Regions from separate parts of the Lysinibacillus sp. FSL W7-1291 genome, predicted to be linked through region 2. Evidence: riboswitches for the same ligand, from Rfam matches in the RefSeq annotation. Region 2 holds a riboswitch; each other region holds the start of a gene.
The links. A riboswitch is a leader RNA that binds a small molecule or an ion and turns the genes downstream of it on or off. The one in region 2 is predicted to bind S-adenosylmethionine.

Region 1 (3,151 bases), 1.3 Mb from region 2:
TGTAAAGCCCCATATTCGCTTTGAGCTTTCTGAGGAGGTAGGGATTCTTTCAATGATTTCCCATCATTTAGGCATTAGTATTTTGCCTCAATTGGTCATTCAACATTTACCATCAACGTTAAAAGCAATCCCGCTAAAGCAAGGAGGCTACCGTACCATTGGAATTGCGATGAAGCACCACGCTTCCCCTGTTACTAAGAAATTTGCGGAAATATTAAGTGCTTGGTTAAAAGAGCAAAATAGTACGCTATGATTGTGGCTATTGAAGCACATCCTTACATTACGTTAAAATAGTATTTGTATATATTGTAGAAAATAGGTGAGTGTATGGGGACATTACAAGGCAAAACCGTACTCATTACAAGTGGGGGAACACTTGAAAAATGGGATCGTGTACGAGGGCACACGAATTTATCAAAAGGGACAATGGGCTGTTATTTAGCAGAGGCCGCATTGGCTAAGGGTGCGAATGTAATATATATGCATGGCTACTTTGCACAGCTTCCAGCAAATCACGACAAAATGACATTGGTAAAATTTGAAGGTATTGAGGATTTAGGAGAAAAGGTACGTCATGCGGTTCAGCTACAACAAGTCGATATTGTTATTATGGCTGCTGCTGGCTCCGATTGGGTTATTGACAAGGTTTATGATCAATCCGGTAATTTAATGGAGGAAGCGGGGAAAATGCCTTCTGACGAACCACCTATTATCCATTTTAAAAAGGCACCAAAAGTATTAGGGCAAATCAAGGGCTGGCAACCGAATGTAACGCTAGTGGGCTTTAAGCTAGAAGCTACAAATGATGAGGATTTTTTACTCGCTCGTGCAAGACTGCGTATGGAAGCCGCGCATGCTCAATTTATGGTTGCAAATAGCTCGCAGTCTTTATATGGCGGGGATGAGCCTCATTGGATCGTGCCTGCTGAGGGACAACCAATTAAGGTGATGGGCAAGCAACAGACAGCACAAACTTTAATGGAATGTTTGCATAGGGAATAACGTGATGAACTGTGGAGAAGGTCATACTTCTACACAGTTTTTTCTTTGCCATTGTGGTTAGATAGACTGACATAGCATACAATACGATAGGATTATGAGTGAATTGTAACAGAGAGGATGCTATTACAAAGTATTCAACTAGGTTTTCTAATATTTTATATTGACATTCGGTTAACAGAATTATAGAATTATTTTCAAGAAACGCAGTACTCTTATCAAGAGAGGTGGAGGGACTTGGCCCCATGAAGCCTCGGCAACCGAGAAGATAGGTGCCAAGTCCAACAGATGGTGTCTGAGAGATAGGAGGGGCTATCAATCGGTTTGATGCGTTGGCCTCTTTTGTACAACTAGGAGAATAAAGAGGGGGTGTATCGTATGGCTCAATCGGCAAAGGTAGATGATAAAAAATTAGAGGCAATTGCTAAGGCAATTCAAAATCTTGAATTTGGTGAAGTGAATATTACGATTCAAGATGGTGTGATTGTGCAAATTAATAGGCTTGAAAAGCAGAGATTTCCACAGAAGAAATAATGCTCATTTCAGTTGAACGATGTGAAAAGGCCACTAATAAGCATGGTTTCCATTGCTTACAAGTGGCTCTTTTTTATGGAAATTAGCTATAAAAGCTTTTTGGAATTGGACCGATATGACGACGATGATAGAGAAGGGGTTCTTTTTGAGAATTTGTAATGTCTAGCACTTGCCCAATAAAAATAGTATGATCGCCTGCATCTATTTGCTGAAATGATTTACATTGTAAAATAGCTGCTGTATCATGTAAAATCGGTAGCCCAAAAGTAGAAGTAGACCATTTAGCTTGAGCAAAGCGATCCGGGACTTTACTTGCAAATAATGTACATAAATGCTCTTGATTACTCGCTAAAATATTGACAGCGAATTTTTCCGCACCCATAAAGTAAGAATGGAGCTGAGATTTTTTATCAAGTGACCATAAAATAAGTAGTGGGTCAATGGAAACAGATGCAAAAGAATTGACTGTTAAGCCAATTGGATTCGTTTCATGACATGCTGTCACAACCGTTACACCTGTAGGATAGTTACCTAATGCCAATTTAAAAGCAGCTACTTGATCTGTCATTCAAATCACCTCTTTATAGTTAGTCATAAATTAGTTAACGGAGTTAGTAGGTAAATTGCACTTTTTTTCATACCATATAGTAACTCCTTTTCTTAAGTAAATTTTAAATCAATTAAACATCCAGGTAAAGCTAATGGGGGAAAGAAAGGGGAATTGCCATGACTTTATATTTTGATCATCTGGTACATCAAGTAGAATCACCAGAAAATATAAAGGTTTTCTTCAATAAACGAAATGTCCGTACAGTGAACGGTGGTCAACACACGATGTGGGGGACTTATAATACGCTAAGCTATTTTGGCTTAAGCTATATTGAACAAATCGCTATTTATGATCGTGATTTATTTGAGCAAGCGGCTTTGTACCCTTATTCCCTACATTATACGTTTAAACGTGATCGTGAGCGCCAAGGATTTTCACGAATTGCCTTGCGCACCAAAAATATTGAAGACGAGGGTCAACGATTGCGTGCATTGGGCTTTGAAGTATATGGTCCCGATGCTTGTAGCCGAACAAGACCAGATGGCACGACACTAGAATGGAAGCTATTGCATTTTGGCATGCCCAATCTTTCATTGGATTTTCCATTCTTAATTGAATGGGCAGATGAAGATGAGGAACGTTTGGCACAATTAAAAGCTAGTGGTGCAATCGATGAAAATCAAGCCATCACAATGGAATCTATTCAGTTTTTTGTCAAGGATGTGGAGGAGACGGTTCAGCTTTGGCAAAAGGTATTACAGCTACCTGATTCTGAGCAGCATGAGCAATTTGTGTCACTACAGCTACCAAATATGCGCTTGGATTTTTATGAGGAGGCGGCAGCATCTGCCATGACGCTAGGGCATTTAAAAGAAGGACCCATCGGTGTAACATTGAAAGATCCACACCGAACAAAGGAAACATTAGTTTGTCCAGGTGCTTTTTATTGGATTAATAGATAAATTAAAAATCCACTTCAACAGTTGAAGTGGATTTTTATGTGCAAACATGTCAAAAAGCGGATTGAGCACTATTCATCTACCTCATCCACTTTCAATTTTGGAGCTT
Region 2 (3,151 bases):
TGAAATCGTATTTAAAAACTTTCTCGTTGTAGGATGCTTCGGTTTAGCAAAAAGTTCAATAGCCATACCAAATTCCACCACTTTTCCGGACTCAAGAACAGAAACCTCATCACATATTTTCTGAATGACATTCATCTCATGTGTAATCAGCAGGATCGTAATGCCTAATTCACGGTTAATTTTTAACAACAATTCAAGAATGGCTTCGGTTGTTTCAGGGTCGAGTGCACTTGTTGCTTCGTCACTAAGTAGAACCTCTGGTTCCTGTGCCAAGGCACGTGCAATAGCAACACGTTGCTTTTGCCCACCTGAAAGTTGGTTAGGGTAGCTGTCTAGTTTGTCTGTTAATCCAACAATTTCAGCATATTTAGCCACACGGTTTTTTACCTCTTTCTCGTTATAGCCAAGTAGCTTTAAAGGAACAGCAATATTATGGTAAACGGTTGCCGTTTTTAATAGATTAAAATGTTGGAAAATCATTCCGATTTTTTGGCGTGTTTGCCGTAATTCATGAAGAGAAAGGGCAGTAATGTCCACATTGTCGATTAACACTTTTCCAGCTGTAGGTCGCTCTAGTAGATTGACGCAACGAATGAGTGTACTTTTACCTGCACCACTATAGCCAATCACACCATGAATTTGTCCTTTTTTTACATGGAGATTGATTCCATCTACAGCCTTAATGATGTCTTTTTTCGTCTTATATTCTTTTGAGATATTTTGTAATTGAATCATCCGATTGATTGCTCCTTTCTCAAGCTCCTAAAAAGCAAGAATTTGCTCGTTTTCCATAGAGGAATTTCGGCAGATTCTTCAGCTACTAGAAGCTTCCTGAATGTATTACCAGCTAGGGATTACTGAACCTTTGAATTCTTCTTCAATGAATTGACGTACTTCATCAGATTGGTAAGCCTCAACGAACTTTTTAATTGTTGGGTCATTTTCATTTTCTGCACGTACCACAATATAGTTCACATATGGAGAGTCAGTAGATTCTAAAAGAATAGCGTCATCTTTAGGATTAATGCCAGCTTCCAATGCGAAGTTTGTATTAATAGCTGCTACATCTACTTCACTAAGCTGCTTAGGAATTTGAGCTGCCTCTAATTCGATGAATTTTAAATTCTTTTTGTTTTCTTCTACATCACGGATAGAGGCTGTTAAATCTGCCCCATCTTTTAATTTTATATAGCCTGCTTCCTGTAAAACAAAGAGGGCACGAGCACCATTTGTTGGGTCATTTGGTAAACCAAATGTTGCACCATCTGGAATGTCATCAAAGGATTTATATTTTTCAGAGTAAATACCCATTGGATTTAAAATCGTTTTGCCTACTGGTACTAAATCTGTATCATGATCTTTATTAAACGTATCGAGGAAAGGCTCGTGTTGATAGCTATTCGCATCAAGATCACCTTCAGATAAGGATGTATTAGGTAAAACATAATCAGAAAATGATTTAAGCTCTACTTCTAGCCCATTTTCTTTGGCTACTTTCGCTGCAACTTCTGCGATTTGTTCGTGTGGACCAGACGTGACGCCTACGACGATTTTATTTTCATTAATTGCTTCAGCTTGACCTTTACTCTCTTCTTTAGAGCCACAACCTGCTAGAGCTGCTGCTAATGTAAGACTTGCTAAACCTACTAAAAATTTATTTTTCTTTTTCATGAAAATTACCTCCAAGATTGTTTTTATCGGTTTTTGAAAATAAAAAAACTCTCTTACAAACTAAGAGAGGCTCATGAAAAAATGTCCTCTCTTATCTATCAAACGATAATCGTTTGCAGGATTTAGCACCTTCCTTCTAAAAGGAGGTTGCCGAGCTTCATAGGGCCAGTCCCTCAGCTACTCTTGATAAGAGATTTATCATATTTTTTTGTAATTCCGATAGAACTAATATAATTTATAGGTTATAGTAAGTCAATAAATATTTTTTAAATTTTTTATATTATTATAATATTTCGTCATGAAAGAGGGATAGCAATGTCTGTAAGAGTTAATTATGGTATAGGTTCATTTGGCAAGGTTGTGAGTGCTCGATTGCTAATGGGTACAGACATTATTGAAGGAATGGAGGCACTTTGTGAGGAGAACCATATTGAGTCAGCAACAATTGTTAGCTGTATAGGTAGCCTTCAAAAGAGTAGCTTTGTTTATTTAGTACCTGATGAAACATCACAGATTAACGTAAGTTTTAGCGATGTCATAAAAAAAGAGGGGCCACTTGAATTGATCCAAGGCTCTGGCGTAGTATGTAAGCGCGATGGGGGATATGAAACACATTTCCATGGTTCTATGAGTGATCAATGGGGCATCGTGTCAGGGGGGCATTTAATGAAGAGGGGGAACCCTGTTATTACGGCTGACATAGTGCTAGCTGAGGTTCAAGGCATCCAGCACTTTCGAAAATTTGATGAAGAAACAGGCCATGTTCAATTTTATCCATTAGAACACGGTTTACAGCAGCCAAGGAAAATTGAAAAATAGCGAAAATGTACTAACTTTTTCTTTTCACTGAGTTGCATGTTCCTTCCTGAATTAAAAAATGTTAGACCGAGCTTATAATCGGTCTAACATTTTTACTTTTGTCCCAGCCTCATGTCATGGTTAAGGGTTGAATAATTGTAATTGTTCGATTCTATGGATTGCTTCACGTAAGCGTTCCTCGCTAACAAGTAAACCAACACGGATATAGCCTTCGCCATATCGGCCGAAGCCATTGCCTGCTGCTACAGCGATATCAGCCTTTTCCAATAATAAATCGGCAAACTGCTCGCTAGTATAGCCGAATGGTACAGGGAGCCATGCGAAGAAGGAGCCTTTTGGAGCCGTTACATGCCAACCAATTCTTTGAGCTTCTTCAATGAGTACATTGCGGCGACCTTCATAGGTAGCTCGCAGTTCATCCACACATTCTTGGGAAGCTGTAAGTGCCGTTGCTGCTGCTTGTTGAATAGCAGGGAATTGACTACAAAACAGATGATCCTGAATTAGATTAATGGCAGCAATAATGTCGGCATTACCGACAGCGAAGCCTATACGCCAGCCTGCCATATTATAAGTTTTGGAGAGTGTGTACATTTCAATTCCTACTTCTTTTGCACCCTCAGCTTGTAGGAAGCTAATAGGTTTATTACCGTCAAATCCT
Region 3 (3,151 bases), 770 kb from region 2:
ATTGCAGAAATATGGACCCAAAATTCATATTACGGAGCAAAAAATTGATTTTACAAAACAACTGTTTACTAAAATTGGGCCAACTTTATTATTAATAGGCTATTTTATACCTGGTGTACGACATCTGACAGCCTATATTGCGGCAATTAATAATTATCCATATAGAAAGTTTGCTTTTTTTGCCTATACAGGGGCATTTATCTGGACTTTCACATTTATAACGTTAGGGAGGATGCTTGGGGAGAAGTGGCGGTTTGTTGGTTATTATTTATCCCATTATAGTATTTATCTCATCCTATTGTTTGGCCTCGTAATGCTCATCGTTTACTATCTATTCAAAAAAAGAAATATACGAAAATAAAGGTCTGTATGATTCAACATATGAATCGTACAGACCTTTGTGTTATGGCAAAATAGCAAATGAGCGTACAGGGAATCCAGATGCCTTTTCAGGCTTAGGGACGATATTGAAGATAATTGCCCCCTTCGCAGGTAGCTTGTCCAAGTTCGTCATCAACTCAATTTGATAGATGTTTTGTTCAAGCACGAAGTATTCGCCATCTAGCTTACCATTTTTGTGAAAATCAGCGGCTGAATCAGTATCAAATGTTTCATGGCCAAGTGCACTTATTTGACGTTCCTTCAATAAAAATTGTAATGCCTCTAAGCCCCAGCCTGGTATATGGTTATGTCCATCCATATCTTGGTTACTAAATGCCTCTTTATCTGGCCAGCGCTTACTCCAATCCGTACGTAGCGCTACAAAGGTACCTGCTTCAATTACTCCATGTTGTGCTTCAAAATCAAAAATATCTTGCACACTTAGCGAGAAGTCATGATTGCTAGCAGCTTCTCGTGATTTATCAATAACGACAAGAGGAAGAACTAGTTCTTTTAGTTCTAATTCTTCTAGATAGCGGGAGTCTCGCACAAAATGAATGGGTGGGTCGATATGTGTGCCATATTGTCCTGGGAACGTGAATTGTTGTGCGAAGAACCCGTCATCATGAGAGAATAATGTTTCAAATTTAGCATCTTCAAACATAAAAAAATGTGGGGAATTAGGGCCGAATGTATGTGTTAAATCAACCCATTGTTTTGATTTTAATAATTGTAATGCTTGTAAAAGTTGGTTTGACATTGATTTCACTGCTTTCTGTTAAAATTAGTAGAACATAAAAAAGAGTCCCCTTAGAAGAGGACTCCAGAATAAGCAACGGTAGTTCTTCTTCTCATCTTTCAGGCTTAAAATTTTGCCAATTGGAATTAGCACCATACTGTTGAGCTGGTTGCTGAGACTTCATCGGGCCAATCCCTCCGTCTCTCTCGATAAGAAAAGTGATATAAGAATTTTCAGAAATAATAATAAAAACACTTTAGCATAGAATTTTATAGTTTACAAGTTCGATAGAGATATAAGGGTAAATTTTTTTACCAACTTAAATTTATGGTTATGCCACAACAACCATTATCCATAAGACGTATTCTGAAATTGTCTGGTGTATAATTTGCATCAAATTTCATCGTAATGCCTGTTGATGTGATTAATTTATCAACCTCTGTTTTATTTGAAAGCTGTGCAGCATTCATTAGATCATGTGCAAATTGTTGAGAGCTATCAATTTTATCCGTAAGCAATTGAGCCTGTTGCATGATCGCCTTTATCCGTGTAGCTGACATTTTTAATTTATGTGTGTCGACAGGTGGAAAGGGGGTAGTGTTCGGCATTGCTAAATGTTGAGGAATAGGTCTAACGGCAAGCTGCTGGGCAAGTGGCGACGTTGGGTAATGATAAGGATGAACAAAGTACGGATAAGGATTGTAATACAATGTAATTCCTCCTATCCTATAGCTGATATCTTATCTTATGTAGCTAAACGTCTTTAGGTGTTATTTTGCAGTGCAATGTCTGTCCTAATCATTTAAAAAGGAAGCCAAAGTGAGCTTCCTCTTTTAGCCGAGAACATGTAAGACATCATCAATTTTTTTACTATGAGACAGAATACCGTAATTCATCCATGTTAAAAAATCCACTTCATATACACAGTTGGTTTTAACTGCAGCTAGATTTTTCCACATAGAAGTTTTTAAAATCGTACGCTCCTCGTTCTCGTAAATGGAATGTTGTTTATCAAAAGTAATAAATAAATGATCCGCATCTAATTGCAGCAATTGATCAAATGTCAGTGGTGCTTTACGTTGATTGTGCGGAATACTCCAGACAAGTGGATGTGGCATTAAACCGAGGTCACGATATAAAATTGGCCCCGTATAGCCACATTCAGGACCCGCATATAGAGTAATGCCAATGGCTGAAATGCGAAGAAATGCCACACTTTGCCCATAAACGGATTTACTAAGAATTCCTTTTGCTTGCTGTACCTTATCCTCATATTGTAGGATCACGTCTTGCATCAAGGCGGTTTTTCCTGTTAAATCAGCAATCTTAAACAAAGTAGACTGCCAGTTCTCTCCAGGATGTGAGATATGACAGATGGGAGCTACTTCATTTAAATGATGACAGGATTCCCATCGCTCTATACCTGCATCTAGCATAATTAATGTTGGTTTATAGTGAAGGAGTCGATCCATTTCTCCATTTTGTACATCGATATCAGGCACTTCTTGTAGACCTAAATAGTCTTGTTTTCCCCATTTTGGATGACTGAATTGAGCAATTGGTGTAATCCCAAGGGCGACAAAGAAATCTTCTAAGAATGGTGCAAATACACGTAGATTGCTGCTTTGGTTTCTTCGATATTGTCCTGGAGAGATGCCGACATGTTCTTTAAAACGACGATTGAAATAATACTCATTATTAAATCCGATAGACTGACTAATTTCAAATACCCGATCATTTGTTGTCATTAATAATTGCTTGGCTTTTTCAATGCGAATGTTATTTAAATAGTGAAGAGGGATTTGCCCTGTAATCTCTTTGAACATACGGGTATAATTCCATCTTGGAACATCAGCTAGCTCTGCCAACTGCTCGACAGTCCACTCTTTTTCAAAATGTTTATGCAAATAGTTAATGGATTGCTCAACAGATTGACGATCATTTTTTTGCACCAGCTTGGGTATTGTTTGATGTAAGAGCAATAACATCAGCTCTTGAAAGTGTACATGCTGCTCAAAGATGGTGTGCTCA
Region 4 (3,151 bases), 1.9 Mb from region 2:
TGGATTGCTAAGGAGCGTAAAGCTTTTTTCTTAGAATAGTCATAAGGGAAGGGGAGTAACGTGAAAAAATTCGTGTTGCTAGGTTTAATGAGCTTATTAATGTTAGGAGCATGTAACGCTAAAACGCCTACCAAATCACTAATGATTCATGAGCTAACTGTCGTTCCAGACAATATTCAACAAAAAATTGAGGCTAATGATAAGATTCAATTATTGTATGAAGATGACTCTACGTATTATCTTGTTTATTATTCGAAAGGGAATGTGCTGGCAAGTATTGCGGCTGAAGAAAACAGTCAAGTCATCCAACTGAAAGAAGGTAGCGAGCAACGAAAAGAGGCTCAACCCTATGTATATAAAATCATTACCAAAGATCCTGAGCTAGACACGATTGATTTGCGAATAAACGGCGAGAGTACGCCAATAGATCGCGTAACCTCTATATAAGACAAAAACCGAAATCCCATTAGATGAGATTTCGGTTTCTTTACAAGATATCTTAATAAAAGACTTTCTCTACATTGTATTTGGAGCGGAAAGTGTTAATCGCATATGTTTCGTAAATTTCACGTTCCATTGGATCTTCTACTTCATAGACCTCAATTTTGAACACTTCATCACGATGATTTTTCATCGGAGATACATTGTCCTCGAAATGCTTTTTAATACGTTGACGAATTTTACGTGCTTTGCCGACAAATAATAGCTCATTCTTGTCATTATAGAATAAAAAAATGCCGCCTTTATCACGTGTGATTTTATGGAAGTCAATAAAACCAAAGTATGGTGTGATAGGCACATCACCAGGTTTTACTTCTTGTTCACGTTGACGGATGACTACATCAGGTTTTGGAAATTCAATTTTAATCAAAGTATTCACGTTCCTCTCTGTTACTAAAGTTATATGGTAACATAAATACGGCATGTTTACCATAAATTTTAAATGTAGAAACACTACTTATAGCAAGCTTAGTGTACATCAAATAAACGAGGAACATGCATTTGAATCACAAAATATTCTATGAATTATTGATATTCTAACTAATTCATGCTACAATTCGATGTAATTAAATAATCTTATCAAGAGAAGCTGAGGGATTTGGCCCGATGACGCTTCAGCAACCTCTAACAATTGTTAGAAAGGTGCTAATTCCAGCGAAGGATTTTTCCTTTGAGAGATAAGAGTGGACGTGAAAAAATCCTTCTCATTCTATCTCGTATGGAATGAGGAGGATTTTTTAATTTGTCAGCAAGGTTTGCTAAAAGAGAGTGATCAAAGAGAGGGGAACGCAAGATGCCAATTAATATTCCGAAAAATTTACCAGCTGGAGAACATTTACGTGAGGAAAAAATCTTCGTCATGGAAGAGGACCGTGCGAAAACACAGCAAATTCGTCCGTTAAACATATTAATATTGAATTTAATGCCTGAAAAAGAAAAAACGGAGCTTCAATTACTACGTTTATTAGGGAATACACCGCTACAGGTAAATATCACCTTTTTAAATACGGCCACACATGAGTCGAAAAACGTCAGTAAATCACATTTACAGCTATTTTACACAACGTTCAACCAAATTCGTCACCGTCGCTATGACGGGATGATTATTACGGGAGCACCTGTAGAAAAAATGGCCTTTGAAGAAGTTAACTATTGGCGGGAAATTTCAGAAATTATGGACTGGTCCAAAAAGAATGTGACATCCGTTTTACATATCTGTTGGGGGGCACAGGCGGCACTGTATCATCATTATGGGATAGGAAAGGTAGAACTTTCAGCTAAATGCTCAGGTGTCTATTCCCATGTAATCACCGATTTAACAGTGGATTTAGTACGTGGCTTCAGTGATTTATTTACCGCTCCACATTCACGCTATACTTCTGTTTCGATCGACGAGGTTCGCAATCATCCAGACTTACGATTATTATCCTATTCAGAGGATGCAGGTGTGTTCATCGTCCAATCAAAAGATAATAAAAACATTATGATTACAGGGCATCTGGAGTATGATGCGACAACATTAGCCGATGAATATAGCCGTGATGTCGCAAAGGGCATAGATATCGCTGTTCCTGTGAATTACTTCCCGAATGATGATCCATCACAGGAGCCAATGAATACATGGCGTGCCCATACGCATTTATTATTCTCTAACTGGTTGAACTACTATGTTTACCAAGAAACACCATACGAATGGGATTTTGTAGATGAAATTGAATATCATATTTAATTAATAAAAAGTCTAATTTCTTTTCTCACCATAAAAGAAATTAGACTTTTTGATTGTCATTCGTTGTTTCTGTATTAGGCGTTTCGGTACTTTGAGCTTTGGTTTTGCGATTTCGTATAACTGCGACAATCAATAAAAGTATCGGTAATAAAATGGTGATTATAAAAGAAAAGATTGGCCAAATTTCATTATTGTAATTGGTTGAATGTACAATGTCTGGATGAATAATTTGAGAAAGCCCAATGACAATTAGACCCATCGGTAATATGAGAGGGCGATGATCCTTGATTTTTAAAATTTGCGCAAGACCGACAACAGTCGTATAGAAATACATAAATGTGCGAATATAAATAGATGAAATCCACATAAAGGCCATGATGATTTCAATGCGCTGCAAAAAATTCCCTATCGATATTCTTTGCGCTAAGGCATAGCTAGGAAATGTTCTAGATGACGTATTCTCAGGTCCTAAAACAAGAATCGATAGCACAATCAACGTAATTAAGACGATGCCACCGAGGATTGTCCCAAAATATAACCCTTTCTGTGCAGATGGCTGTACATTGACACCAGCAGGATACAGTATTAATAACACCAGTAATGGAAAGGAAAAGATACTCATAAAGCGTGCAATACTATAAAGCATAGATGTTTTGGTTGCTTCTAATAAGGGTTGAATGTTCTCAAAATGAATTTGAGGCGTAATACAAACCATAAAAAAAATAAAAATAAAGACAAATGCTGGAAAGATGATTTCTGCTGAACGAGCAAAGGTCTCAATGCCTAAATAGGCAGCGTACATAATGATAATACTAAACATTAAGGCAAATGCTAATGTCGGAGTCTCCGGCATGACTTCGGTTTTCATAAAAATACCGATAAAATAGAGTAATTCTCCAGCGGATAGAAAGGTTAAGATTA

Region 1: it holds a riboswitch for S-adenosylmethionine, as region 2 does, so the genes downstream of both, NST76_RS08265 (YezD family protein) here and NST76_RS02255 (MetQ/NlpA family ABC transporter substrate-binding protein) in region 2, are expected to answer to the same signal.
Region 3: it holds a riboswitch for S-adenosylmethionine, as region 2 does, so the genes downstream of both, NST76_RS20755 (cyclase family protein) here and NST76_RS02255 (MetQ/NlpA family ABC transporter substrate-binding protein) in region 2, are expected to answer to the same signal.
Region 4: it holds a riboswitch for S-adenosylmethionine, as region 2 does, so the genes downstream of both, metA (homoserine O-succinyltransferase) here and NST76_RS02255 (MetQ/NlpA family ABC transporter substrate-binding protein) in region 2, are expected to answer to the same signal.

What each region holds. Positions count from the first base shown of each region.
Region 1 is NZ_CP151994.1:1,732,028-1,735,178, forward strand. Features, by position in the region: gene NST76_RS08255 (LysR family transcriptional regulator) at 1-253, shown strand, start outside; gene NST76_RS08260 (phosphopantothenoylcysteine decarboxylase) at 328-1,002, shown strand; SAM riboswitch class I at 1,212-1,308, shown strand; gene NST76_RS08265 (YezD family protein) at 1,378-1,533, shown strand; gene NST76_RS08270 (flavin reductase family protein) at 1,616-2,101, opposite strand; gene NST76_RS08275 (VOC family protein) at 2,260-3,045, shown strand; gene NST76_RS08280 (cold-shock protein) at 3,150-3,151, opposite strand, start outside.
Region 2 is NZ_CP151994.1:476,905-480,055, forward strand. Features, by position in the region: gene NST76_RS02250 (ATP-binding cassette domain-containing protein) at 1-735, opposite strand, end outside; gene NST76_RS02255 (MetQ/NlpA family ABC transporter substrate-binding protein) at 841-1,671, opposite strand; SAM riboswitch class I at 1,760-1,864, opposite strand; gene NST76_RS02260 (PPC domain-containing DNA-binding protein) at 1,987-2,490, shown strand; gene NST76_RS02265 (pyridoxal phosphate-dependent aminotransferase) at 2,611-3,151, opposite strand, start outside.
Region 3 is NZ_CP151994.1:4,264,532-4,267,682, reverse strand. Features, by position in the region: gene NST76_RS20760 (DedA family protein) at 1-361, shown strand, start outside; gene NST76_RS20755 (cyclase family protein) at 404-1,141, opposite strand; SAM riboswitch class I at 1,230-1,336, opposite strand; gene NST76_RS20750 (hypothetical protein) at 1,432-1,830, opposite strand; gene NST76_RS20745 (helix-turn-helix domain-containing protein) at 1,954-3,151, opposite strand, start outside.
Region 4 is NZ_CP151994.1:2,377,276-2,380,426, reverse strand. Features, by position in the region: gene NST76_RS11595 (TrmB family transcriptional regulator) at 1-39, shown strand, start outside; gene NST76_RS11590 (hypothetical protein) at 61-447, shown strand; gene NST76_RS11585 (nucleotide excision repair endonuclease) at 500-925, opposite strand; SAM riboswitch class I at 1,075-1,185, shown strand; gene metA (homoserine O-succinyltransferase) at 1,295-2,230, shown strand; gene NST76_RS11575 (endospore germination permease) at 2,271-3,151, opposite strand, start outside.